DNA from 3 places in the Paraburkholderia sp. SIMBA_030 genome. Region 3 is predicted to be linked to each of the others. Evidence: riboswitches for the same ligand, from Rfam matches in the RefSeq annotation. Region 3 holds a riboswitch; each other region holds the start of a gene.
The links. Region 3 has a riboswitch for cobalamin ahead of cobG (precorrin-3B synthase). Riboswitches for the same ligand answer to the same signal wherever they lie in the genome.

Region 1: it holds a riboswitch for cobalamin, as region 3 does, so the genes downstream of both, cobW (cobalamin biosynthesis protein CobW) here and cobG (precorrin-3B synthase) in region 3, are expected to answer to the same signal.
Region 2: it holds a riboswitch for cobalamin, as region 3 does, so the genes downstream of both, SB772_RS29880 (TonB-dependent receptor domain-containing protein) here and cobG (precorrin-3B synthase) in region 3, are expected to answer to the same signal.

The regions. Positions count from the first base shown of each region.
Region 1 covers NZ_JAWRXB010000002.1:261,379-268,919, reverse strand. Annotated here, with positions in the region: gene SB772_RS04355 (cobyrinate a,c-diamide synthase) at 1-1,344, opposite strand, end outside; gene bluB (5,6-dimethylbenzimidazole synthase) at 1-8, opposite strand, end outside; gene cobO (cob(I)yrinic acid a,c-diamide adenosyltransferase) at 1,348-1,950, opposite strand; gene SB772_RS04345 (cobalamin biosynthesis protein) at 1,947-2,393, opposite strand; gene cobA (uroporphyrinogen-III C-methyltransferase) at 2,390-3,142, opposite strand; cobalamin riboswitch at 3,359-3,587, opposite strand; cobalamin riboswitch at 3,668-3,949, shown strand; gene cobW (cobalamin biosynthesis protein CobW) at 4,165-5,283, shown strand; gene cobN (cobaltochelatase subunit CobN) at 5,290-7,541, shown strand, end outside.
Region 2 covers NZ_JAWRXB010000020.1:124,442-131,982, forward strand. Annotated here, with positions in the region: gene SB772_RS29845 (LysR family transcriptional regulator) at 56-1,036, shown strand; gene lgt (prolipoprotein diacylglyceryl transferase) at 1,150-2,055, shown strand; gene SB772_RS29855 (SIMPL domain-containing protein) at 2,144-2,872, opposite strand; gene SB772_RS29860 (EVE domain-containing protein) at 3,083-3,541, opposite strand; RNA gene ssrS (6S RNA) at 3,645-3,826, opposite strand; gene SB772_RS29870 (cell division protein ZapA) at 3,916-4,230, opposite strand; gene SB772_RS29875 (ATPase) at 4,227-4,583, opposite strand; cobalamin riboswitch at 4,791-5,050, shown strand; gene SB772_RS29880 (TonB-dependent receptor domain-containing protein) at 5,141-7,048, shown strand; gene SB772_RS29885 (FecCD family ABC transporter permease) at 7,076-7,541, shown strand, end outside.
Region 3 covers NZ_JAWRXB010000012.1:176,524-184,064, forward strand. Annotated here, with positions in the region: gene cobJ (precorrin-3B C(17)-methyltransferase) at 1-1,052, opposite strand, end outside; gene SB772_RS21770 (precorrin-2 C(20)-methyltransferase) at 1,049-1,780, opposite strand; gene SB772_RS21775 (precorrin-8X methylmutase) at 1,781-2,407, opposite strand; gene cobG (precorrin-3B synthase) at 2,400-3,911, opposite strand; cobalamin riboswitch at 3,995-4,174, opposite strand; gene cbiE (precorrin-6y C5,15-methyltransferase (decarboxylating) subunit CbiE) at 4,259-5,503, shown strand; gene SB772_RS21790 (cobalt-precorrin-5B (C(1))-methyltransferase) at 5,503-6,591, shown strand; gene SB772_RS21795 (cobalt-precorrin-6A reductase) at 6,588-7,313, shown strand; gene cobM (precorrin-4 C(11)-methyltransferase) at 7,360-7,541, shown strand, end outside.

The DNA.
Region 1 (7,541 bases), on a different contig from region 3:
TTCGCCATGGAACAGGGCGGCCGTGAAGGCCGGGTTGGAGGGCCAATAAGCGTGCATATAAGTCGCGACGATCGAACCGGCGCGGAACACGGCCTCGCCAGGCGCGTCGCTTTGCGGCCGGGTGGCGCAACGAAGCGGCGTGAGCGGCGTCGTCAGCTTCGAGTAGTGAAAGGTGTGGCCGGTCAGCGGGCCGTGCAGGCTGTCGATCTGTTGCATGCCGAGCGCGGTGAAGCGCGTTTGCATCGTCGCGTGGCCCGGCAGCAGGCCGAGCATCGGCGTGGTGGCGCCGCTCGTGTCGGTGAGTCGGTCGAGCAGGTAGAGCATGCCGCCGCATTCGGCGACGATCGGCTTGCCCGCTGCCGCATGTGCGCGGATCGCCGTCGCGCTGCGCGTGTTGCTTGCCAGCGCTGCGGCGTGCAGTTCCGGATAGCCGCCCGGAAGGTACAGGGCATCGGTCTGTTCAGGTAATGCTTCGTCGGCGAGCGGCGAGAAATAGTCGATCTGCGCGCCGAGTGTTTGTAAAAGCGTGACGTTGGCCGGATAGATGAACGAGAACGCGGCATCGCGTGCGATCGCGATGCGCCTGCCTTCCAGAAGACGCGGCAGCGTTTCGTTCGCAGGCGCGCCGAATTCGACCGGCGGCGGCAATTCAGCCAGCGCGGTTTGCGCGAGCGCATCGGCGGCGCGATCCAGGCGCGTGTCCAGATCGTCGATCTCCGCGGCTTGATGCAGGCCGAGATGGCGGTCGGGAAACTCGATTTCATCATTGCCGGCGATGTGGCCGCACCAGCGCAGACCTTGCGGCAACGCCTCTTCGAGCATTTGCGCGTGCCTTGCAGAGCCGACGCGATTGGCCAGCACGCCGTAAAACGGCACCTGCGGTCTGAATTGCGCGAGACCGAAGGCGACTGCGCCGAAGGTCTGTGCCATCGCTTTCGCTGAAATCACCGCGAGCACCGGCACGCCGAATACCGTTGCCAGATCGGCGCTGCTCGGCGTGCCATCGAACAATCCCATCACGCCTTCGATCAGGATCAGATCGGATTCGGCAGCCGCTTGCGCGAGCAGAGTGCGGCATGCCGTTTCGCCCACCATCCAGAGATCGAGCGACAACACCGGCGCGCCGCTGGCACGCGCAAGAATCATCGGGTCGAGAAAATCCGGACCGGTCTTGAACACGCGCACACGCCGCCCCAGCCGCCGGTGGTAGCGCGCCAAACCCGCGGTGATCGTGGTCTTGCCTTGACCCGAAGCCGGCGCGCTAATGAACAGGGCGGGACATGCCCCGAAGGAAGTCCCCCGCCCCGAAGGAAGTCCCCTTGGGGGATTGAGCGGCGCGGACATCGCTCAGAACTCCACGCCGCGCTGCGCTTTCACGCCTTGCTCGCGATACGGATGCTTGACGATGCGCATTTCGGTGACGAGGTCGGCGGCTTCGATCAACGCGTCCGGCGCATGACGGCCGGTCACGACCACGTGCAGCATTTGCGGTCGCGCGTTCAGTACGGACAGCACTTCGTCGAGCGGCAGGTATTCGTACTTCAGCACCGTGTTCAGCTCGTCGAGGATCACCATCTGATAGTCGCCACTTTCGATCATCCGGCGCGCTTCGTCCCAGCCCTTGCGCGCGGTGGCGATGTCGGCGTCGCGGTTTTGCGTGTTCCACGTATAGCCGTCGCCCATCGTGACGAAATCGCAATTGGCGATCGCGCCGAGGAAGTCGCGCTCCGAGGTATGCAGCGCGCCCTTGATGAATTGCACGACGCCCAGGCGCATGCCGTGTCCGAGCACCCGCACGGCCATGCCGAACGCGGCCGTGGTCTTGCCTTTGCCGGTGCCGGTGTTGACGATCAGCAGACCCTTCTCGACGGTGGCGGCGGCCTGCTTCTTTTCATGGCCTTCACGCCGGCGTTCGGTCATGCGGTGATGCGATTCGGGATCTGTTTTCATGGAAGGTCCTGTTCGTCGGAGTCGTCGTGTGTTGGGTCGATGCCGGCATGAGCGGTCGAAGCGATTGCTACGGTGACGCTGTCGAGTACGGTTTTACGTACGATCAGGCGTGCATCGGGCGCATTGGGTTGAGCGGCGGCCGCAGCGAGCAAGGCGCAGGGTTCGCAGACGCCGTCCACGCCCAGGTGTTCGCGTGCCGCCGTCGAGGGCTCGGCATCGGCAATGGTCAATGCCGCAATTTGCTCACGGCTGAAACGTTGCAACGGCAATGCGTGACGTGCGCAGAATTCGAGCAAGCCTGCTTCTTGAGCTTTGACGTCGATGGTGGCGATCGCGCTGATTTCATCGAGCGTATGGTGGCCGAGCGCCGCGCGTACGGCGGTGTCGATCTGCTCGGCCGAGCAGTGCAAGCGGCAACCGATGCCGACGCTCAGCGTTTTCATTGCGCGTCCACCGCATTAGCATGGGCGACGGCCCGCTCCAACGCCAGCGACGCCACGCCGCCGATCACCACGATCGCCGGCGAGCCGAGCCCGGCGTGAGTGACTGCGTCGGCAAAGCCGCCAAGTTGCGCGAGCACATGCCTTTGTTCAGGACGCGTAGCGGATTCGATCGCGGCGCAAGGCGTGTCGGCGCTCATGCCGGCCGCAAGCAATGTGCCGACGATATCGTTCAGCCGCCGCATACCCATATAGATCACCAGCGTCATCCGCGTGGCAACGAGCGCCGCCCAGTCCGGCTCCGCGTTTCCGGCGCCATGTCCGGTGACGAACACCACGCCCTGCGCGTGATCGCGATGTGTGACCGGAATGCCGATTGCCGCAGGCGCCGCGATTCCCGCCGTGATGCCGTTGACGATTTCCACCTCGATGCCCGCTGCATGCAGGGCCTGCTGCTCTTCGCCGCCACGGCCGAACACGAACGGATCGCCGCCTTTCAAACGCGCGACACTGCGCCCGGCCTGCACATGTTCGAGCATTTGCGCGACGATGCCGGCTTGCGGCGTCGACGGATGGCCGCCGCGTTTGCCGACATGGACGACCCGCGCGTCGGTGCGGGCGAACTGCAGCACTTCGGGATTCACCAGATCGTCGACCAGCACCACATCGGCCTGCGCCAAGGCGCGCGTCGCCTTGAGCGTCATCAGTTCGACGTCGCCGGGACCGGCGCCGATCAGCCACGCGCGGCTCATCGCGGCGTGCATGGCGCGTGCCATGTCGTGACAAGGGGGGGCAGGCGGACCGTGACGACGGTCCAGGCGGAATTAGCGCTCATGCGGTGCGACAGATTACGCACGACGAAACGCCGCTCGCCGCGATTTCTCTGCAATCGCAAACGGGCGCGCCACGTCGTGCTTCAGCGCCTTCCTATCCGTCCCTCGCGGATTCAGGCAGCCGGCAGCGTGACGTTCGCCGCCTCCGCGTCTGGCCGGTATCCGGGCTGGCGGCCTCATGCGCTTTGCCTTCCCGTCCGATTCGTCAGACAGTGGCATCGAAAACGCATGCGCGGCGCCAAGGCGCCGCAGGTCGCTTACCGTTGCGGGGACAGCACAGGTTGAGCGCAATCGAGCGCTGCCTGTTTCCCGTTTAACTGCACATGCGAACGCATGTGCGGGCACCAAACGCGTGCATACGATAGCACACGGCGGCACTCGCCAGCACGCTCGACAAAGCGCCCGCGCGGCCCGCGCTTCCTTGACGGCGCGGGGCTGCGGGCCTACACTCGCACGCACTTTGGTGCTCGTGTGCGCGCTCGTGCGCATGCAGTTAAACGGGAAACAGGGCGCCCGCCTGCTATGGATCGGGTCAACCTGTGCTGCCCCCGCAACGGTAAGCGAAAAGCGGCGTCTGGATGAATTTTTCAGCGCCGCGGAGCCGGCTTCGATGTCCACGCGCAAGGCCGCGTCGGCATATAACCACTGGGCGAGAAATCACTCGCGCGGGAAGGTGAAGCGGCGCTTTCGCCAGCCCGGATACCGGCCAGAAAATGACGGATGAACGCCGCGGGGATGCGGTGGCTCGTTCATGACCTCGTTCACGCTTGCTGTTTTCTGTTGCCGCGGCAATGTCGTTTTTCGTCCCCGCTGTCGTCCCCGTGTGTTTTGTTTTCGTGTTTGCTTGCCTGGCGCCGGTTTATCCTGGGCTCGAGCGTGAAGCGCATCGGGACGCGGGCCGCCGGCGTGTGAACGTGCAACTTCTTCGGATGAACCCAACGATGCAAACTCAAATGCGCAAGATCCCCGTCACCATCGTCACGGGCTTTCTCGGCAGCGGCAAGACCACGCTGCTGCGGCATATTCTTCGGCATGCGGGTGGCAAGCGCATTGCGGTGATCGTCAATGAGTTCGGCGAACTCGGCATCGACGGTGAAATTCTCAAGGGTTGCGGCATCGGCTGCGATGAAAACGGCGTCGAAACCGAAGGGCAACTGTATGAACTCGCGAACGGCTGCCTGTGCTGCACGGTGCAGGAAGAGTTTTTCCCTGTGATGGAAAAACTCGTCGAGCGCCGCGAGCAGATCGATCACGTGCTGATCGAAACCTCCGGTCTCGCACTGCCGAAGCCACTGGTGCAGGCGTTCAACTGGCCGCAGATCAAGAGCAGCTTCACCGTGGACGCAGTGGTGACGGTGGTGGACGGCCCCGCCGCGGCGAGCGGCCAGTTCGCCGACAATCCGGTCGCCGTCGATGCACAGCGCAGGGCCGATCCGAATCTCGATCACGAATCGCCGCTGCACGAACTGTTCGAAGATCAGCTGTCGGCAGCCGATCTGGTGATTCTGAACAAAACGGATTTGCTCGACGACGCGCAGCAAGCCGCTGTCGAAACCGTCATCCGCGACGAGATTCCGCCGCAAGTGAAGATCGTGCGCGCGCAGATGGGCCAACTCGATCTGCACACTTTGCTCGGCCTCGAAGCCGCCTCCGAAGAAACGATCCACTTGCGTCACGACCACCACGGTTCGGCTGACGATGCCGACCATCACCACGACGAGTTCGATTCCGTGGTGGTGCACGCGAGTGCGCCATCGCGTGAAGCGGTGATCGCCGCGCTGCAAGGGCTGGTCGAAACACACACGATTTACCGCGTCAAAGGCTTTGCGGCGTTGCCGGGCGCGGCGATGCGGCTCGTAATTCAAGGCGTGGGCCGTCGTTTCGACAGTTACTTCGATCGCCGCTGGCAAGCCGGCGAAATCGATGAAATTGACGAAGCGGGCGGGGGTCGGCAAAGCCGCTTCGTGCTGATCGGCGAGGACCTCGATCAGGCCATGCTGCAACGCGCGTTCGACGCTGCATTGGGTGCTGTGTCGAGCGCTGAACCGCAACAGGCGTAATCGATCATGCATCTGCTGCGCACGACGCCGGGCGGTTTTGTCGACGATACGCAAGGCGTCATCCGTATCGATCAGCAGCCCGCCGATATCGTGGTGCTCAGTTCCGCCGATACGACGCTGTCGCTGCTCGCCAGCGTGTTTCCTCGCTTGGGCGAGGGCTTCCCGAGCGTGCGGCTCGCGAATGTCACTTATTTGCGGCAACCTGCGTCGGTCGATTTCTATGTCGAAGACGTATTGCAGCATGCACGCGTCGTCGTAGTCGATCACCTCGGTGGCGAAGCGTATTGGCCTTACGGGATCGAGCAGGTGGTCGCGCTCGCCGGGCGCAAGAAGCAGACGCTCGCGATGTTCTCCGGCGATTTGCAGGAAGATCCAAACCTGCTCGCACGCAGCACCGCCGACGCCGGGCTATGCCACCAGCTATGGCGCTATCTGCGCGAAGGCGGCGCGCAGAATGCCGAGGCGTTCCTGCGCTGCATGGCGTATCGCTCGTTCGGCTGGGGGCGAGAGCCCGCACCGCCGCGAGCGTTGCCGGCCGCGACGCTCTACCATCCCGGCCACGATACGCCGACGATGGTCGACTGGCAGGCGCGCTGGCGCCAGCATGCGCCGGTTGCGGCGGTTCTGTTCTATAAGGCGCACTTGCAGGCGGCCAATACAGCGGTGTTTGACGCGCTGATCGATGCGCTCGAAGCACAGGGTGTGAATCCGTTACCGATTGCGATTACCTCGCTGAAAGATGCGATGAGCCGCGAAGTCGTGCAGCAGTTGTGCGCGCAACATGATGTCGCGCTGGTTCTGAACACGACCGCGTTCGCCGCATCGGCGATCGACGATCCCGAACCGCTCGCGTTGGCCGGCGACGCACCGGTCATGCAGGTGATCCTGAGCGGCGGCAATCGCGAAGACTGGCTCAAGGACAATCAAGGCCTCAACTCGCGCGATATCGCCATGCATATCGCGCTGCCGGAAGTGGACGGCCGCATCATCACGCGGGCGATCAGTTTCAAGGGGCTCGCCTATCGTTGCCCGCATACGGAAGTCGATGTGGTCCGCTATCAACCGGACCTCGAGCGTGTCGGCTTTCTCGCCGAGCTGAGCCGCCGCTGGTGCCGTCTGCGTATGCTCGATAACGGCGACAAGAAACTCGCGCTGATTCTCGCCAACTATCCAATGAGCGAAGGGCGCATCGGCAACGGCGTGGGGCTCGATACGCCGGCGTCGGTGGTCGGCATTCTGTCGATGCTGCGCGATGAAGGTTATCGTTTGAGCGATTTGCCCGCGAACGGCGACGCGCTGTTGAAGAAGCTTACCGAAGGCGTGACCAACGATCCGGTCGTGCGCGACTTGCGGCCCGCGTTGCAAAGTCTCGCGCTCAACGACTATCTGTTGTATTTCAACCGGCTGCCTGCTGAGGCGCGCAATGCATTGAACGCGCGTTGGGGCTCGCCCGAGCAGGACCCGACATTGCGGCGCGGCCGTTTCATGATCGCGGGCTGGCGCTGCGGGCATGTGTTCGTCGGCATTCAACCGTCGCGTTCGCGCGAACAGGGCGATTACGTGAGCTATCACGACGCTGAACTCGTGCCGCCGCATGCCTATCTCGCGTTCTATTTCTGGCTGCGCCATCAGTTCGGCATCGACGCGATCGTGCACGTCGGCAAGCATGGCAACCTCGAATGGCTGCCGGGCAAGAGCGTCGCGTTGAGCGATGCATGCTGGCCCGATCTGATTCTTGGACCGCTGCCGCATCTCTATCCGTTCATCGTCAACGATCCCGGCGAGGGCAGCCAGGCGAAGCGCCGCGCGCAGGCCGTCATCATCGATCACCTGATGCCGCCGCTCACGCGCGCCGAAAGCTATGGGCCGTTGCAGGATCTCGAGCGCCAGGTCGACGAATACTATGAAGCGCTGATGGTCGATCCGCGCCGCGCCAGGCTATTGAGGCGCACGATTCTCGCGACCATCGTGGAGCATCGGCTGCATGAAGAGCTGAGCCTCGCGGAGCCGGATGGGCAAGATGATGAGGACGCGCTGCTGACGCGCGTCGATGCGTGGCTGTGCGAGTTGAAGGAAGCACAGATTCGCGATGGTTTGCATACGTTCGGGCGTTCGCCGGAAGGTGTGCAGCGACGTGATACGTTGCTGGCGCTGGGGCGTTTTCCGGTCGGCGATGGGCAGGCTGAAAAAGCCGGCTTGATCGATGCTTTGGCGCGCGATCTGCGGATGGATCATCTGTTCGATCCGTTGTCGGTGGA
Region 2 (7,541 bases), on a different contig from region 3:
AAGCACGTGTCCAATATATTATTCAGGCTTGATTAGGTCGTAAAATGTATTAATCATGTTGCCTGCCATCCCGGACCTGCGCCAGTTGCGCTATTTCGTCACCGTCGCCGAAGAAAAGCACTTCGGGCGGGCGGCCGCGCGCCTCTCGATGACGCAGCCGCCGTTGTCGCAAGCCATTCGCGCGCTGGAGGAGACGCTCGGCGTCGCGCTGTTCGCACGCACCAAGCGCTCGGTCGAATTGACGCCGGTGGGCGCGGATCTGCTGCCCGAAGTGCAGCGCCTGCTGGCGAGCGCCGAGGGGCTGCGGCCGTTGGCGCAGAGTCTGGCGCGCGGCGAGGCGGGCGTGTTGTCGCTGGCGTTCGTCTCCACGGCGGATTACGGCCTGCTGCCGCTGTTGCTGCGCGATTTCGGCGCGCATCATCCGCGCGTGCGGCTGGAGTTGACCGAAGCGACCAGCGACGTGCAGATCGACGAACTGGTGGCCGGGCGCATCGATGCCGGGCTGGTGATCGCGCCGCTGCCGTCGCGGCATGCTAGCCAGCTCTCATGGCTGCCGATCGCGCGCGAACCGCTGGTGATCGCGATGTCGTCGGAGATGGCGGCGCGTGTGGGTGGCGCTGCCGAGGCGCACGCCGAGTGGCTGGACGCGCCGATCAGCCTGCGCGACGTCGCCGATGCGCCGCTCGTCATCTTCCCAAGACGTCTGGCGCCAGGCTTTTATGACATCATTATGGATTGCTACGGCGTGGCGGGCCTCGCGCCCCGGGTCGGCCAGGAGGCGATTCAGATGCAGACGATCGTGAGCCTTGTGTCGGCCGGAATGGGTGTCGCACTGGTGCCGCAATCGTTGCGTAATCTGCGCCGCACCGGCGTCGTGTACCGGCCGCTCTCCGAGTCGGTGCCGGCGATCGAGACGGGACTCGTCTGGCGGACGGCGGAGGTGAGCCCGGTGTTGGCCGGCTTCATCGAGATCGTGCGCGCGCACGCGGCCACGGTCGAGGCGAAGGGTGCTGCGTTGCCTGGGTCGCCTCGCTAGGTGCGTTGCGAACGCATTTGACGCCGAAACGTCCAATGCATGCGCTGCACGATGCACGCGCCGCCCGCTACTGGACAATCCGCTTCTGAACCTGAACTGCCCATAACAACACGATGCTCATTCACCCGAATTTCGACCCCGTTGCCATTCATCTGGGGCCGCTCGCTGTGCGCTGGTATGGACTGATGTACCTCGTCGCGTTTATCGCGGCGATCGTCGTCGGCCGGCTGCGTCTGCGTTTGCCGTACGTCGCCGCGCAAGGCTGGAGCGCCAAGGACATCGACGACATGCTGTTCTACGGCGTGATCGGCACCATTCTCGGTGGCCGGCTCGGCTACGTGCTGTTCTACAAAGCGAGTTTTTATTTCGCACATCCGCTCGACATCTTCAAGGTGTGGGAAGGCGGCATGTCGTTTCACGGCGGCTTCCTCGGCGTGACGCTGGCGATGGTGCTGTTTGCGTATCAACGCAAGCGCTCGTGGCTGCAAGTCACCGATTTCGTCGCGCCAATGGTGCCGACGGGGCTCGCGGCAGGGCGCCTCGGCAACTTCATCAACGGCGAATTGTGGGGGCGCGTGACCGATCCGACGGCGCCGTGGGCGATGCTGTTTCCGGGCGCCGCGCCCGATGACGCTGCCTGGCTTACCGCGCATCCGCAACTGGCCGCGCAGTGGCATCTGAACGAAGTGTTTGCGCAATATCACATGCTGCCGCGCCATCCGTCGGAGTTGTATGAGATTGCGCTCGAAGGCGTCGCGTTGTTCTTCGTGCTGTTTTTCTTCTCGCGCAAACCGAAGCCGATGGGCGCGATCTCGGCGGTGTTCCTGATCGGCTACGGGCTTGCACGTTTCACGGTGGAGTTCGCGCGCGAGCCGGACGATTTCCTTGGGCTTCTGGCAATGGGCCTCTCGATGGGCCAATGGCTCTCGCTGCCGATGATTCTCGCGGGCATCGTCATGCTGGTGTGGGCATATCGCCGCGCGCGCCGTCAGCAGGTTCAGGCGGTCGGGGCGAACTGATCACTACGGTTGATCGTAGCCAATGAAAAACGCCACGGCATGCCATGGCGTTTTCTTTTGCAGCAGGTACGTACAGCGTAAAAACGCGTTACTTCATCTGCACCGAGCCCGACACATTGACCGTCACCGTCGACGTGCCGCCTTCGATCGGCGGTGCCGAGGCCTTCGCGTCGGCGCTCATTGCGCGTGCGCTCATCATCATCATGGGACGCGGCATGACGCCGTTGTGCGCGACGTTGACTTCGCGAATCGAATAGCCGCTGTAGCCGAACGCCTGCGCCGACGAAGAAGCCTGCTCGCGGAACGACTTGATCGCTTCGCCGGTGAGTTTCTGTTCGGCAGCGCGCTGCGCTTCGGGTGACAACGAGAATTGCACGTTGCCGACCTGCATGATCGATGCCATCTCACCAGCGAGCTTCGATGCGGCGGCGAAGTCGTGCGACTTGAGCACGACTTCCGTACGGCCGCGCCACGCGGAAATGCGGCCGTCACGGTCGGTCGACGGATAGATCGAGAACGAACCTGTGCGCGCGGTCACGCCATTCACACCCTTGGCCTTTTGCAGCGCCGAATCGGCGTGCTGATTCAGCGTTGACGTGAGCGCCGACGGATCGCTCGCTTGTTGCTCATAAAACAGCGTGATATCGACGACGTCTTGCGGCACGTCCGCGCTTGCCTGTGCATTCAGCGACAGCACGCCGGCCGGCTGATTTTGCGTCATGCTTTGGGCGCGCGCCATGGCAGGCGTCAATGCGAGAGCGGCAGGGGTCACGCACGCAAGAGCGAGTGCGAGTGCACGTGCAGTGTTTTTTGTCATTCTTGGACTCCTTCCTTGCTTGAACAGGTGCGCGATTGGAGCGAAGGGGATGCAATGGCACGGCGTTTGCATGTCCCGTTTGCGAGCCCGTTAGGCGCTTGTAACCTCGGCTTGGTTCCCCAATTTGACGTAGCTTTAACGTTTGGGTCCTGGTTTGCTTCTGTTTCGCATGTGAGGCAGCGACGACACGTAGCACGTGCAAATACAGCTTCAAACAAGCCGTTTCGTGATGAAGCGCCATTCGGCTTCGGTCACCGGTGTGATCGACAAACGGTTGCCCTTCGCCAGCACGCGCATGTCCGCGAGTTCTTCATGCTCGCGCAACGCGGCAAGCGGAATCAACGGGATCTTCTTCTTGAACACCACGTCGACGAGCAGCCAGCGCGGCGTTTCCTGCGACGACTTCGGATCGTAGTAGGGGCTCTTCTTGTCGAACTGCGTCGGATCCGGATAAGCGGTGGACGACACTTCCGCGAGCCCCGCGATGCCCGGCTCCGGACAACTCGAGTGATAGAACAGCACGCCGTCGCCGACCTGCATCATGTCGCGCATGAAGTTGCGCGCCTGATAGTTGCGCACGCCGGTCCACGGCAACGTGCGTTGCGGTGCATTGGCGAGATGGTCGATGCTTGCTTCGTCCGGTTCGGACTTCATTAGCCAGTAGCGCATGAATCGAATTGAACGTCAGGAAGGTGAAGATGCGAAAGAAACGTGAAGAAACTTGAGGCCCAAAGAAAAACGGCACCGAACCAAAGTCCGATGCCGTTTAAATAAGGTCCCCGCCTTAGCCGCTAGGCCGGCATCCTGAACCGAGGATTCAGAATTGGTCGCAGTTAGCAGCACTTCGGGTACATCAGACAGAGTGACGCGCACACCCGTGCTACAAATTTCCACAACCGTGCACATGGCATTGGTTCAAGGAATATATGACCTTGGCGAACCAGGCAGGGAAGCTAAACCGATTGAACTCAAACACTTGCTGAGTCTTTGCTCATGCATTTTGTTTGAATCCGCAGCCGGTCTCAGGACCGGCCACCAGATACTTACTGCATGCTGTACTGCTGGATCACAGTACCCAGTTGTTCGTTCATTTGGCGCATTGTACGCCGGATTTCTTCAGCGGGAAATGCTTCTCCGTGTCGCACGCTCGTTTGCAGCTTAAGCAGTTCCGATGCCAGCGACAGCGCAGCCATGACGGCAATGCGATCCGTGCCGCGCACGTTGCTGTTATTGCGGATCTTCGACATTTCGGCATCCACGCGCGCCACCGCCTCGAGCAGCGCTGCTTCGGTTTCCGGCGAGCAGGCGAGACGATACGGCACGCCGAGAATCGATACTTCGATCTGCTTGGTGGTCATGCATTTTCTCCGTGGCGGATGGCGGCGCTGTCCGCTTCGACCTCGTGCTGTTCGGGTTCGAGCAGGTCGAGCTGATTATCAGGCTCGGTCTGCGCGCGTGCTCGCGGCAGTTTTTCGAGAATCGCATTCAGGCGTACCTGTGCGTCGTCGATCTTCGCCGACAGCGCGTCGCGTTCCGCTTGCAGCGCATCGCGTTCCTCGCGCAGCAACGCGAGTTCGGTACGCGTGGCTTCCGCTTCGGCGCGCGTTTGGGCGAGCTGCGCTTCGAGCGCGAGTCGCGCTTCATGGTGGCGCTGGCTGATCGCAATCAGCTTGCCGATATTTTGTGAAAGTGTTTCGAGTTCGGTGAGCATGTGCTGCGTCCTCTAAAGACCTCGCATTTTAGCGCGGAATGTCGCAGGTTCCGACAATTGTCTCGTTTCGAGACGTAACAACCTCGCTTTGTGCAGCCTTTTATCGACCATATGACGAAAAACGACGCCTGCATCGGACAATAATCTGCACTTGACCGAACCGATCGAGCACGGATTAACCATTCTTGACGGACCCCGGGGGCGCTCCTAAACTGGCCGCACTTTGGTGCCCGCGCGTGCTTTTCGATAGTGCGCGCAGTTAAACGGGAAGCAGGGCGCGACGTTCGCCTGAACGCGCCAGCCTGCGCTGCCCCCGCAACGGTAAGCGACCGCATGGCGTCATGCAGGTCGATCCTGATAGTGTGTTCGAAGCTAGACATGCGAGTGTGCCACTGCGCGTCACGCGTGGGAAGGTGGGATCGATTGTGTCGCCAGCCCGGATACCGGCCAGAGAGAGAGGTGCGTCCCGCGCAAATTCGTAAAAAGCGCGGGCGCCTCGTTACGCATCGGCCTGCGGGGAAGCGGGCCGCGCACGCTATCCACAGGAATATCGTCCCATGCTGTCCCCCATCGCTCGCGCGGCGATGCTCGCCTTTGCGGGCCTGCCGCTCGTCGCGCACGCTGAGGCTGCGTCTTCTTCTGCTGCTTCGTCAGTTTCTTCTTCAGTGAGTTCGTCGGATACCGGCACGGCGAGTTCTTCTCTCACGATGTTGTCGCCCGTTGTGGTCACCGCCGAGCGCGGGCCGCAGCCGCTCGCCGATACGATCCCGCAGACCACGCTATTCGATCAGCAGGATATCGCCGACACGACCGCGACCGATTTGCCCGGCCTGCTGCAACTTGCGCCCGGTGCACAAATCTCGCGCACGGGCGGCCCTGGTTCGACCGCGAGCCTGTTCCTGCGCGGTGCATCGTCGACTCAATCGCTGGTGCTGATCGACGGCGTGCGGGTCGACTCGGTGAGCCTCGGTGCGCCGCAACTCGCGCAGATCCCGCTCGATCAGGTCGATCACGTCGAAGTGGTGAACGGCAACGTGTCCGCGTTATACGGCTCGGGTGCGATCGGCGGCGTCGTGCAGGTGTTCACGAAAGACGGGGGCGATCATCCGCCGCGCTTCAATTTTTCGGTGGGCTACGGCAGCTATCACACGCAGACGCAACAGGCCGGTCTGAACGGCGCATTGGATAAAGACGGCAAGACCACCTTCAGCCTCTCGCTCGCGCGCTCGAAGGACGACGGCTTCTCGTCGCTCAATCCGGCTGAGGCGCCCAACGCAAATCCGAATGCGAACGGCTATCTGAACGAGAGCATCTCTGCCTCGTTGCGTCACAGGTTCAATGACAGGTGGGACGCAGGCGTCACGTATTTCCAGTCGAACGGCAACAATAGCTACGACAACGCGTACGGCGTGCCAACCGATCTGAACAACCTGTATAGCAAAGTGCGGCAAATGTCGGTGTTCGCGAACGGCAAGGTGACCGACTGGTGGACCAGCCACTTTATCGTCGCCGAAGGCGACGACCGCAGCGTGTCGAACACCAACGGCGTGTACAACGGCCGCTTCGATACCGACAATCGCCAGTACACGTGGCAGAACGATTTCGCGCTCGCCGCGCAGCAGAAACTGCAAGTCGGCTATGAGCATCTCGATCAGAGCCTCGACTCGGATACGTTCGCGGCCCCCGGCCGGCATGTGAATTCGGGCTTCGCCGGCTATACGGGGCGCTTCGGGCGCAGCCAGATTCAGGCCAACGTGCGGCGCGACCAGTATTCCGATTTCGGCGGGGCGAACAGTTACTATCTCGGCTACGGCTTCGACATCACCGGGCATTGGAAGGTGAGCGCAAGCTATTCGGATGCGTTTCGCGCGCCGAGTTTCGACGATCTGTACTATCCGATCAGCGGCAATCCGTCGATTCAACCTGAGCGCAGTCATTCGATCGAAGCCGCGCTGCAGTACGCGTCGACTGCGCTCGGCGTGATGCGCCTGAGCGCGTTCCAGACACGCTATTCGAATCTGATCGACTACCGGCAGGTCACGCCGGGCATCTATCTGGCGGAGAACGTCGGCCATGCGAAAGTGCAGGGACTCGAGGGATCGTGGAGCGGTCATCTCGGCAAGACGGATGTGCGTGCGTCGGTGACGCTGCAAAATCCCGTCGATCTCGACAACGATGTCGACCTCGTACGGCGTGCGCGGCGTTTCGCGTCGCTGGCGGTGAATCGCAGCATGGCGGGGTGGCGTGTCGGCGGCGAGTGGATCGTCAGCGGCCCGCGCGACGATAGCAGCGGCAAGTTGGGTGGCTACGGTGTGGTGAATCTGTCGGCGCGCTACAACATCACGAAGGCGTGGTACGTGGCCGCGCAAATCCAGAACCTGTTGGACAAGGACTATGAAACGGCCTACTCGTATAATTCGCCGCGGCGCGGTGCATATCTCACGGTCGGTTGGCAGCAGCAGTGACGAGCGCGCTTGCCTGAGATTGCGCGAATGAACCGCAGCCCGGGTCCGATGATCACGACGGCGATGCCCGTCATGAGCGCGAAGCGCGCGGCCGCGATCTGGCTCGCGCTTGCCGTGCTCGCGCTGGCGGTGCTGATCGCGTCGCTCGCGCTCGGCAGCGTGCCGCTCGCGCCCGCGCGTGTGCTGGCGGCGCTCATGCCGTCGCATGTCGAGTCGGCCGATCTTGCAGGCGAGATCGTGCGCACGCTGCGTTTGCCGCGCGCGGTGGCCGGCTTCGCGTGCGGCGCGTTGCTCGCGTTAGCCGGCGCGTTGTTGCAGGTGCTGCTGCGCAATCCGTTGGCCGAGCCCTACGTGTTAGGCGTGTCGGGCGGCGCGGCGACTTTTGCCCTCGTCGCGATGATCGCCGGTTGCGCGTGGTGGATCGTCGATGCAAGCGCGTTCGCGGGGGCGTTCGTGTCGATCCTGCTGGTGCTCGGCCTGGCGCGCCGCGAGT
Region 3 (7,541 bases):
TCGGTCGCTTCGTTGAGCGCCGTGCGCGCCGCGGGCACCATCAGATCTGCGCTGCCCGGACCGAGGCCTATCACCGTGAGGCGGCCGCGTGCACGGCCGACGCTGTCGGCGTCGATAGCAAGCGGCGCCAGCGCCAGCGCAATGCCCGCGTCGGCGTCGTCGTGCAACGTTTCGTAGGGGATGCGTAGCGCGGCATGCAGCACATTGCGCGGCGGCTCGCCATCTTCCGGACGTGTTTGAGCGAACCGCAGCGGAACGTTCAAACTCGTGGCGGCTTCTGCGAGCGCGGGGTCGGTCATCCGTTCCGACGATGCCAGCAGCGCCGCCAGCGAAAGCGCAGCGAGACCATGCGCGTTCAACGCCTCACGCACATACCTGGCGATCTGTGCACCCGAGCCGGAACCCGAACCCGAACCCGTGACCGCCGCCACCACACTACGCGGATGAATCACCAACTCGTCGGCGCTGCCGTCCCACGCACGCGGCGTCACCCGAATCGCCAGACGCGCCGAGCTCGAACGCGGCAATTGCGCATCATCGAGCCACGGCGCGTCGCCTTCGATTCGCGTGCTTTCACCAGCCAGCAGATCCGACACGAAACGCTTGCCTTGCGCGAGATCGGCCAGCGCATAGCCTTCTGGCGGATTGAGCACACAAGTACCGAAGCGCAGTTCGCCGCTCGTCGTGATCGCGGGCGGCACGGCCAGCGCGGCGGCGATTTCGCGCGCCATCACGTTGACACCCGCGAGTCCGCCGAGCAGCGGCACGACCGCGCTGCCGTCTTCGGCCACGGCCAGCACCGGCGGTTCGACGCCCTTGTTCGACAGCAGCGGCGCGACGCAGCGAATCACGATGCCGGCTGCGCACAGCGCGACGATCGGCGTGCCGCGCGCATACAGTTCACCTAGATGCGTGCCGAGTTCGGCGTACGAGACGTCGGCTTCGACACGCCCGTGTAAAGCGTGCACCTGCGCGCCGGCATACAGCGCCTGCACGCGCCGCGCGGTCGCCAACGCGCCCGCGCCGAGAATCACGATCGCGGGCGGCGTCATCCTTGCCATTTTTCCCCCGGCACCACCAGCAGCGAAAAATACGGCGACGCCATCGGATCGACTTCCGCGAGCGGCACGATGCGTTGATTGCCCATCGTCGCGCGTTCGACGTAGAGCGCGCGATCCGCAAGACCGAGTTCACCCAGCACGCGCCGCACCTTGTCGAAATTGCGGCCGAGTTTCATCACGACGGCGGCGTCGGCGTCGGCGAGACGCCGGCGCAATTCGTCTTCGGGCAACACGCCGGAGAGCACCGACAAACTCTGATTGCGATACACCAGCGGCGAACCGAGCACGGCTGCGCCGCCGAGCATCGAGCACACGCCCGGCACCACTTCGGCTTCGAAGCGCGCGGCGAGCCGGTCGTGCAGATACATATACGAACCGTAGAAAAACGGATCGCCTTCGCAGATCACCGCGACATCGCGGCCCGCGTCGAGATGTGTGGCGACGATGTCGGCGGCGGTGTCGTAGAAGTCAGCGATGATCGCTTCATACGACAGCGGCGGTTCGAGCGCTTCGGTCGTGACCGGATAGACGAGCGGCAGATGCTGTTGCGCGTCGTGCAGATGCGCTTCGATGATGCTGAACGCGTTGCCTTTCTTGCCCTTCGCAACGAAGTACGCGACCACCGGCGCGGCCTTCAGCAGCCGCAGCGCTTTCAGCGTGATCAGTTCCGGGTCGCCGGGGCCGACGCCGAGTCCGAACAACCGTCCTTGCATGCTCATTTACTCGACCTCCGTCGCCAGCGCATTGACGGCGGCGGCGGCCATCGCGCTGCCGCCGCGTCTGCCGTGGACCACCACGTAGGGCACGCCGCGGCTGTTTTCGGCGAGCAGCGCTTTCGATTCCGCCGCGCCGACGAAGCCGACCGGAAAGCCGAGAATCAACGCGGGCCGTGGCGCGCCGGCATCGAGCATGTCGAGCAGATGAAAGAGGGCAGTCGGCGCATTGCCGATCACGACGACGCTGCCCGCCAGGTGCGGACGCCACAATTCGAGCGCGGCGGCCGAACGCGTGTTGCCGAGTTCGCGCGCCAACGACGGCACGTCGATGTGCGTGAGCGTGCAGATCACTTCGTTGTTCGCGGGCAGACGCGCTCGCGTGATGCCTTGCGCGACCATGCCCGCGTCGCACAGAATCGGCGCGCCTTGCGCCAGCGCCGTGCGGCCCGCGGTGCCTGCGCCTGCGGAAAAATCCAGATCGTCGATCACGTCGACCATCCCGCAGGCGTGAATCACGCGCACGGCGAGTTTATCGAGGTCGGCGGGGATGCGCGACAGATCGGCCTCGGCGCGAATCGTCGCGAAGGATTGGCGATAGATCTCCTGACCGTCGCGAATGTAATCAAGCATCTAAAGGGCTCCGGGCTAATTGTTCGAGCATGTCGGCAGCCTGTTCGATCGTCAGTCGGTGCGCGACGCACTCGCCGAAATCCGCCGAGGTGCCGCGTCGATAAAGGTCGTATGTGCCGGGCGCCACGGCCAGCAGCGTGTACGGCGCGCAATGCGCGGCGGCGCACGAGCGCGGGCAGCCGCTCAGATGGACGTCGACACCTCCGGGCAAGCGAGCGGCTAATTGCAGCGCGTCGGCTTTGGTGTCGGTGAGACTTTTTACGCAACCGGTCGAGCCGGCGCAGGCGATCAGATGTGCGATGGGCTGCGCGGGATCGCACGCGAGGCCTAATGTGTTCAATCCGGCAAGCACGGCCGGCACGGCGTCCGTGGCGATATCGGGCAGCAGCACGCTTTGCCAGGGCGTCATGCGCATTGTGCCGTTGCCTTGCTGCCGCGCTAGCGCGGCGAGACCGTGCAACGTCGCGGCGTCGAGGCGTCCGAGCGGCGGCTGGCCGCCGACGTGCCACGTTCCCACCACGCGTTGAGCGTGCGCGCCGAGCCGCAGCACGGCATCGGCAGGCGCGCTACGGTGCCAGTCGGCGAGCGACGCGTCGCGTGACAGCGGGAAATCGACATACGTTTGAGCATGCTGCAATACCGCGTCGACGGAATGCGTGGCGAGCAGGTGGCGCATACGTGTGGCGTCGGCGGCGGCCAGATCGAGAAACGTGAGCAGAAGCGCGCGAACCAGTTGGACGACTTGCGACGGCAGGACGGCGGCGAGGGTGCCTGCATGCGACGCGCCAGTGGCGAACGCGTTCGCGCGAGCCACAGGTACCGCCGCCACATTGGCCGCCATGGACGGACATCCGGTCAATCCGAAGACAAATCTCACGCCGTCGTGCACCTGCGTCGCCGCGAGCCACACATCGTGCGGATGATCGAGCCTGGCAAGACGTTCGCCGCCATCGAGCAGCACGGCGAATTTCGGCGACAGCGCCGCAAAACGCGCTTCGCTTTGCAGCAGCGTGAGGAGCCCGGCGGCCAGCGAAGTGGTGTCGTACAGCGCGAATGGATCGCGTCCCGCTGCGGGGCTGATCATCACGTTGCGCACGTCGTCGGCCGCGGAGGCAGCAGAGGCAGCAGAGGCAGCAGAGGCAGACAAGGCGGCAGAGGCGGACAAGGTGGCAGCATCAACACCGCCACTCGCCGGCACCACCGGCCCGAGAGCGACCGACACCAAAGCCGCAATCAACGCCGCTTCCTGCCCGTCCCGCACGCCGCGCACCTGCAGATTCGCGCGGTTTGTCACTTCGATCACCCCGGCCGCATACCGCGCGCTCGCCTCGGCGATCGCGGCAGCCTGCGCGGCGCTCAGTACGCCGCCGGGCAATTTGATCCGGCAAATCCCGCCGTCGCGCGCGGCGACGATGCGCAGCAGGCCCGGACAAGCCGAACGCCGCGGCGCTTGGGCAGCGGTAAACGAAGCAGCGGAAGGCGCAGCGTGATTCAAGACGGACACCGGGTTTTAGCGTCGCGCGACGGCCCGAGCGCTGCCCAGGCGGGCATTGCTGCGGCATCGGTACACCCCGCCCGATGTAGGCTGGCACGAACAGTCTCGCCGGCAGGTCTCCTGGCTGGCAGGTCGTGGTCCGCCGCTGCCTTCCCGGTCGAACCAGTGGCGCGGAGCGCAGGCGGACTCGCTGCATACAGTTGCGGGGGCAGCCACAGTGACGCTGTGTTCCCTCTTCGGCCCCGAAGGGCACCGGCGGCTGTATTATGCCTTTTTTCGAACCGTACAACGAGGCTGGACGCTTTGATCGGCGTGGCTCAGCGCATTATTTGAAGATACAGAATGAGGATGGATGCATGCCGGCATGGCTGACCGTGGTGGGCATAGGCGATGACGGCTTCGCCGGCTTGGGGCAGCCCGCGCGGCGCGCTTTGCTGGAGGCGTCGGTGGTGTATGGCGGCGAACGCCATCTGGCGATGCTGCCCGCGCGCCTGGCCGCCCGCCGCGCGGCGTGGCCGAGTCCGTTCGATCTCGCGCCTTTGCTGGCGGAGCGCGCGGCGCCCGTGTGCGTGCTGGCCAGCGGCGACCCGATGCTATTCGGCGTCGGCGCGACGCTGGCGCGGCAGTTGCCGGCCGGCGAGTTGCGGGTGCTGCCGGCGCCGTCGTCGTTGTCGCTGGCGGCGGCGCGGCTCGGCTGGCCCTTGCAGGATGTGGCGACGGTGTCGCTGGTGGGGCGGCCGCTGCCGACGCTGAACGCGCGTCTGCACGACGGCGCGCGCGTGTTCGTGCTGAGCGCGGACGGCGGCACGCCCGCGGCGCTGGCGGAATGGCTGAACGCGCGCGGTTTCGGCGCGACCCGCATGATCGTGCTGGAACATCTGGGCGGCGAGCTGGAACGCCGGATCGACGGCCGCGCGGATCAATGGTCGGCGGGCGAGGTGGCGGCACTGAACCTGATCGCGCTCGAATGCCGCGCAACGGATGGCGCGCCGCGACTGCCGCTGACCTCCGGCGTACCCGATGATGCTTTTCGCCACGACGGCCAGCTGACCAAACGAGACGTGCGCGCCGTCACGCTGGCGCGTCTCGCGCCGACGCCCGGCGAATTGCTGTGGGATGTTGGCGCAGGCAGCGGCTCGATCGGCATCGAATGGATGCGCGCGCATCCGAGCTGCCGCGCGATCGCGATCGAAGCGCACGCGGAGCGTCAGCGTTTCATCGAACACAATCGCGACGCGTTAGGCGTGCCCGGATTGCAACTCGTCGCTGGCCGCGCGCCTGAAGCGTTGGGCGGTCTGCCCGAACCGGATGCCGTGTTCATCGGCGGCGGCGTGACCGTGCCTGGCGTGCTGGATGCCTGCTGGGCGAGCTTGCGCGACGGCGGGCGGCTGGTCGCCAATGCCGTGACCTTGCAAGGCGAGGCGGCGCTCGCGGCGTGGCGCGAACAGCATGGCGGCACGCTCACGCGCATTGCGCTTGCCGACGCACAACCGCTTGGCGGCTTCGACACCTGGCGCCAGGCACTACCGATTACGCTGCTCGACGTGACCAAGGCGGCCGGCATGTTGCCGCCCGCGGCCGACTTGCGCCATCAACCGTAATGCGCGACGAAACGCCCGAACAACCCGCGCCGCTGCGCAGCGGCTACACGACCGGCAGTTGCGCCACCGCGACGTCGCTCGCGGCGGCGCGTCTGCTGCTCACGGGCATCGTCAGCGACGTCGCGGAAATTGTCTTGCCCAAGGGCCAGCATGTGCCGATGCCGCTGGTGTTCTGCCGCCTGACCGCCGACGGCGCCGAAGCGGGCACTGTCAAGGATGCCGGCGACGACCCCGACGTGACGCACGGCGCGATTGTATTCGCGCGCGTGCGGCTGCGTGCCGAACCGGGCGTGCGTTTTCACGCGGGACCGGGCGTCGGCACGGTGACGCGTGCGGGATTGACGCTGCCGGTCGGCGAACCGGCAATCAATCCGGTGCCGCGCAAGATGATGACCGAACATTTGGCCGATCTGGCTGCTGAGCACGCATACGGCGGCGGTTTCGAGGTGACGATCGGCGTGGAGGGCGGCGAAGCACTCGCACTGAAGACGATGAACCCGCGCCTCGGCATTCTCGGCGGCCTGTCGATTCTCGGCACCACCGGAATCGTGCGGCCGTTTTCGTGCTCGGCGTATATCGCGTCGATTCACCAGGGCATCGACGTCGCGCGTGCGAACGGCTACACGCATGTCGCGGCCTGCACCGGCAACGCGAGCGAAGACGCCATGCGCGCGCATTACGGCCTGCCGGACATCGCGCTGATCGAAATGGGCGACTTCGTTGGCGCGGTGCTCAAGCATATGAAGCGCGCGCCGGTCGAACGCCTGAGCATTTGCGGCGGCTTCGGCAAGCTCAGCAAACTGGCCGCGGGGCATCTCGATCTGCATAGCCGGAATTCGAGCATCGATCTGGCGCAACTGGCCGTGTGGGCATCCGAACACGGCGCGGACGCGGCATTGCAGGCGGCGATTCGCGCGGCCAATACGAGTCAGCAAGCGGTGGCGTTGGCGCGCGCGCAGAACGTGCCGCTCGGCGATATCGTCTGCCGGCATGCGCTCGCGGTCGCGCGCGAAATCGTACCGCCGCAGGTCGCCGTCGAAATGTTCGCGATCGACCGCCAGGGCAATCTGATCGGAGCCGCGCAATGACGCGCATCCTGCTGCTCGGCGGCACCGGCGACGCGTTGAAGATCGCGCATCGACTTGAGCCCGATCACGTGTACAGTCTCGCCGGGCTCGGCAAGGTGCCGGACGATCTGCCGGGTACGGTGCGCGTCGGCGGCTTTGGCGGCGCTGAAGGCATGGCGCGCTACATCGAACAGGAACGCATCGGCCTGGTAATCGACGCGACCCACCCGTACGCCGCGCAAATCAGTGCGAATGCCGTGAAAGCGAGTCATGCCGCAGGTGTGCCGTGCTGGGCGCTGCGCCGCCCTGGCTGGCATCCGCAAACCGGCGACGATTGGCGCATGGTCGATCGCTGGAGCGAACTGACCGCGGCGCTCGCCGCGTTCAGGCGGCCACTGTTCACGCTTGGCCGCGAACCGCTCGCGCATCTCGACGACATCCCGCCGCACCAGTTCTGGACCGTGCGCTGTCTCGACCCGCACGACGGCAATGCCCGCGCCCGGATTCTGGACACACGGGGCCCGTTCACGCTCGAAGGCGAGCGAGCGCTTTTCAGTGCCGAAGCGTTCGACGTGGTAGTCAGCAAAAACAGCGGCGGCAGCGCCACCGAAGCAAAGCTCGAAGTCGCGCGCGAACGTGGCCTGCCGATCGTCATGCTGCGGCGACCCGAGTTGCCTGCAGCCGATCGAGAGTTTGAGGGCGTGGTCGAATTGCTCGACGCGTTGCGGCACTTATCCTCCTGAGCGGCGCGTCGACGACGTGCCGACCGAATGAATCACGGAGTATCGAATGACGGTGTTTTTTATCGGCGCGGGTCCCGGCGACCCGGAATTGATCACGGTGAAAGGGCAGCGCCTCGTGCGCAGTTGTCCGGTGATCCTGTATGCGGGTTCGCTCGTGCCGGCCGCCGTGCTGGAAGGTCATGTTGCAGAGCAGGTCGTCAATACCGCCGACCTCGACCTCGATCAGAT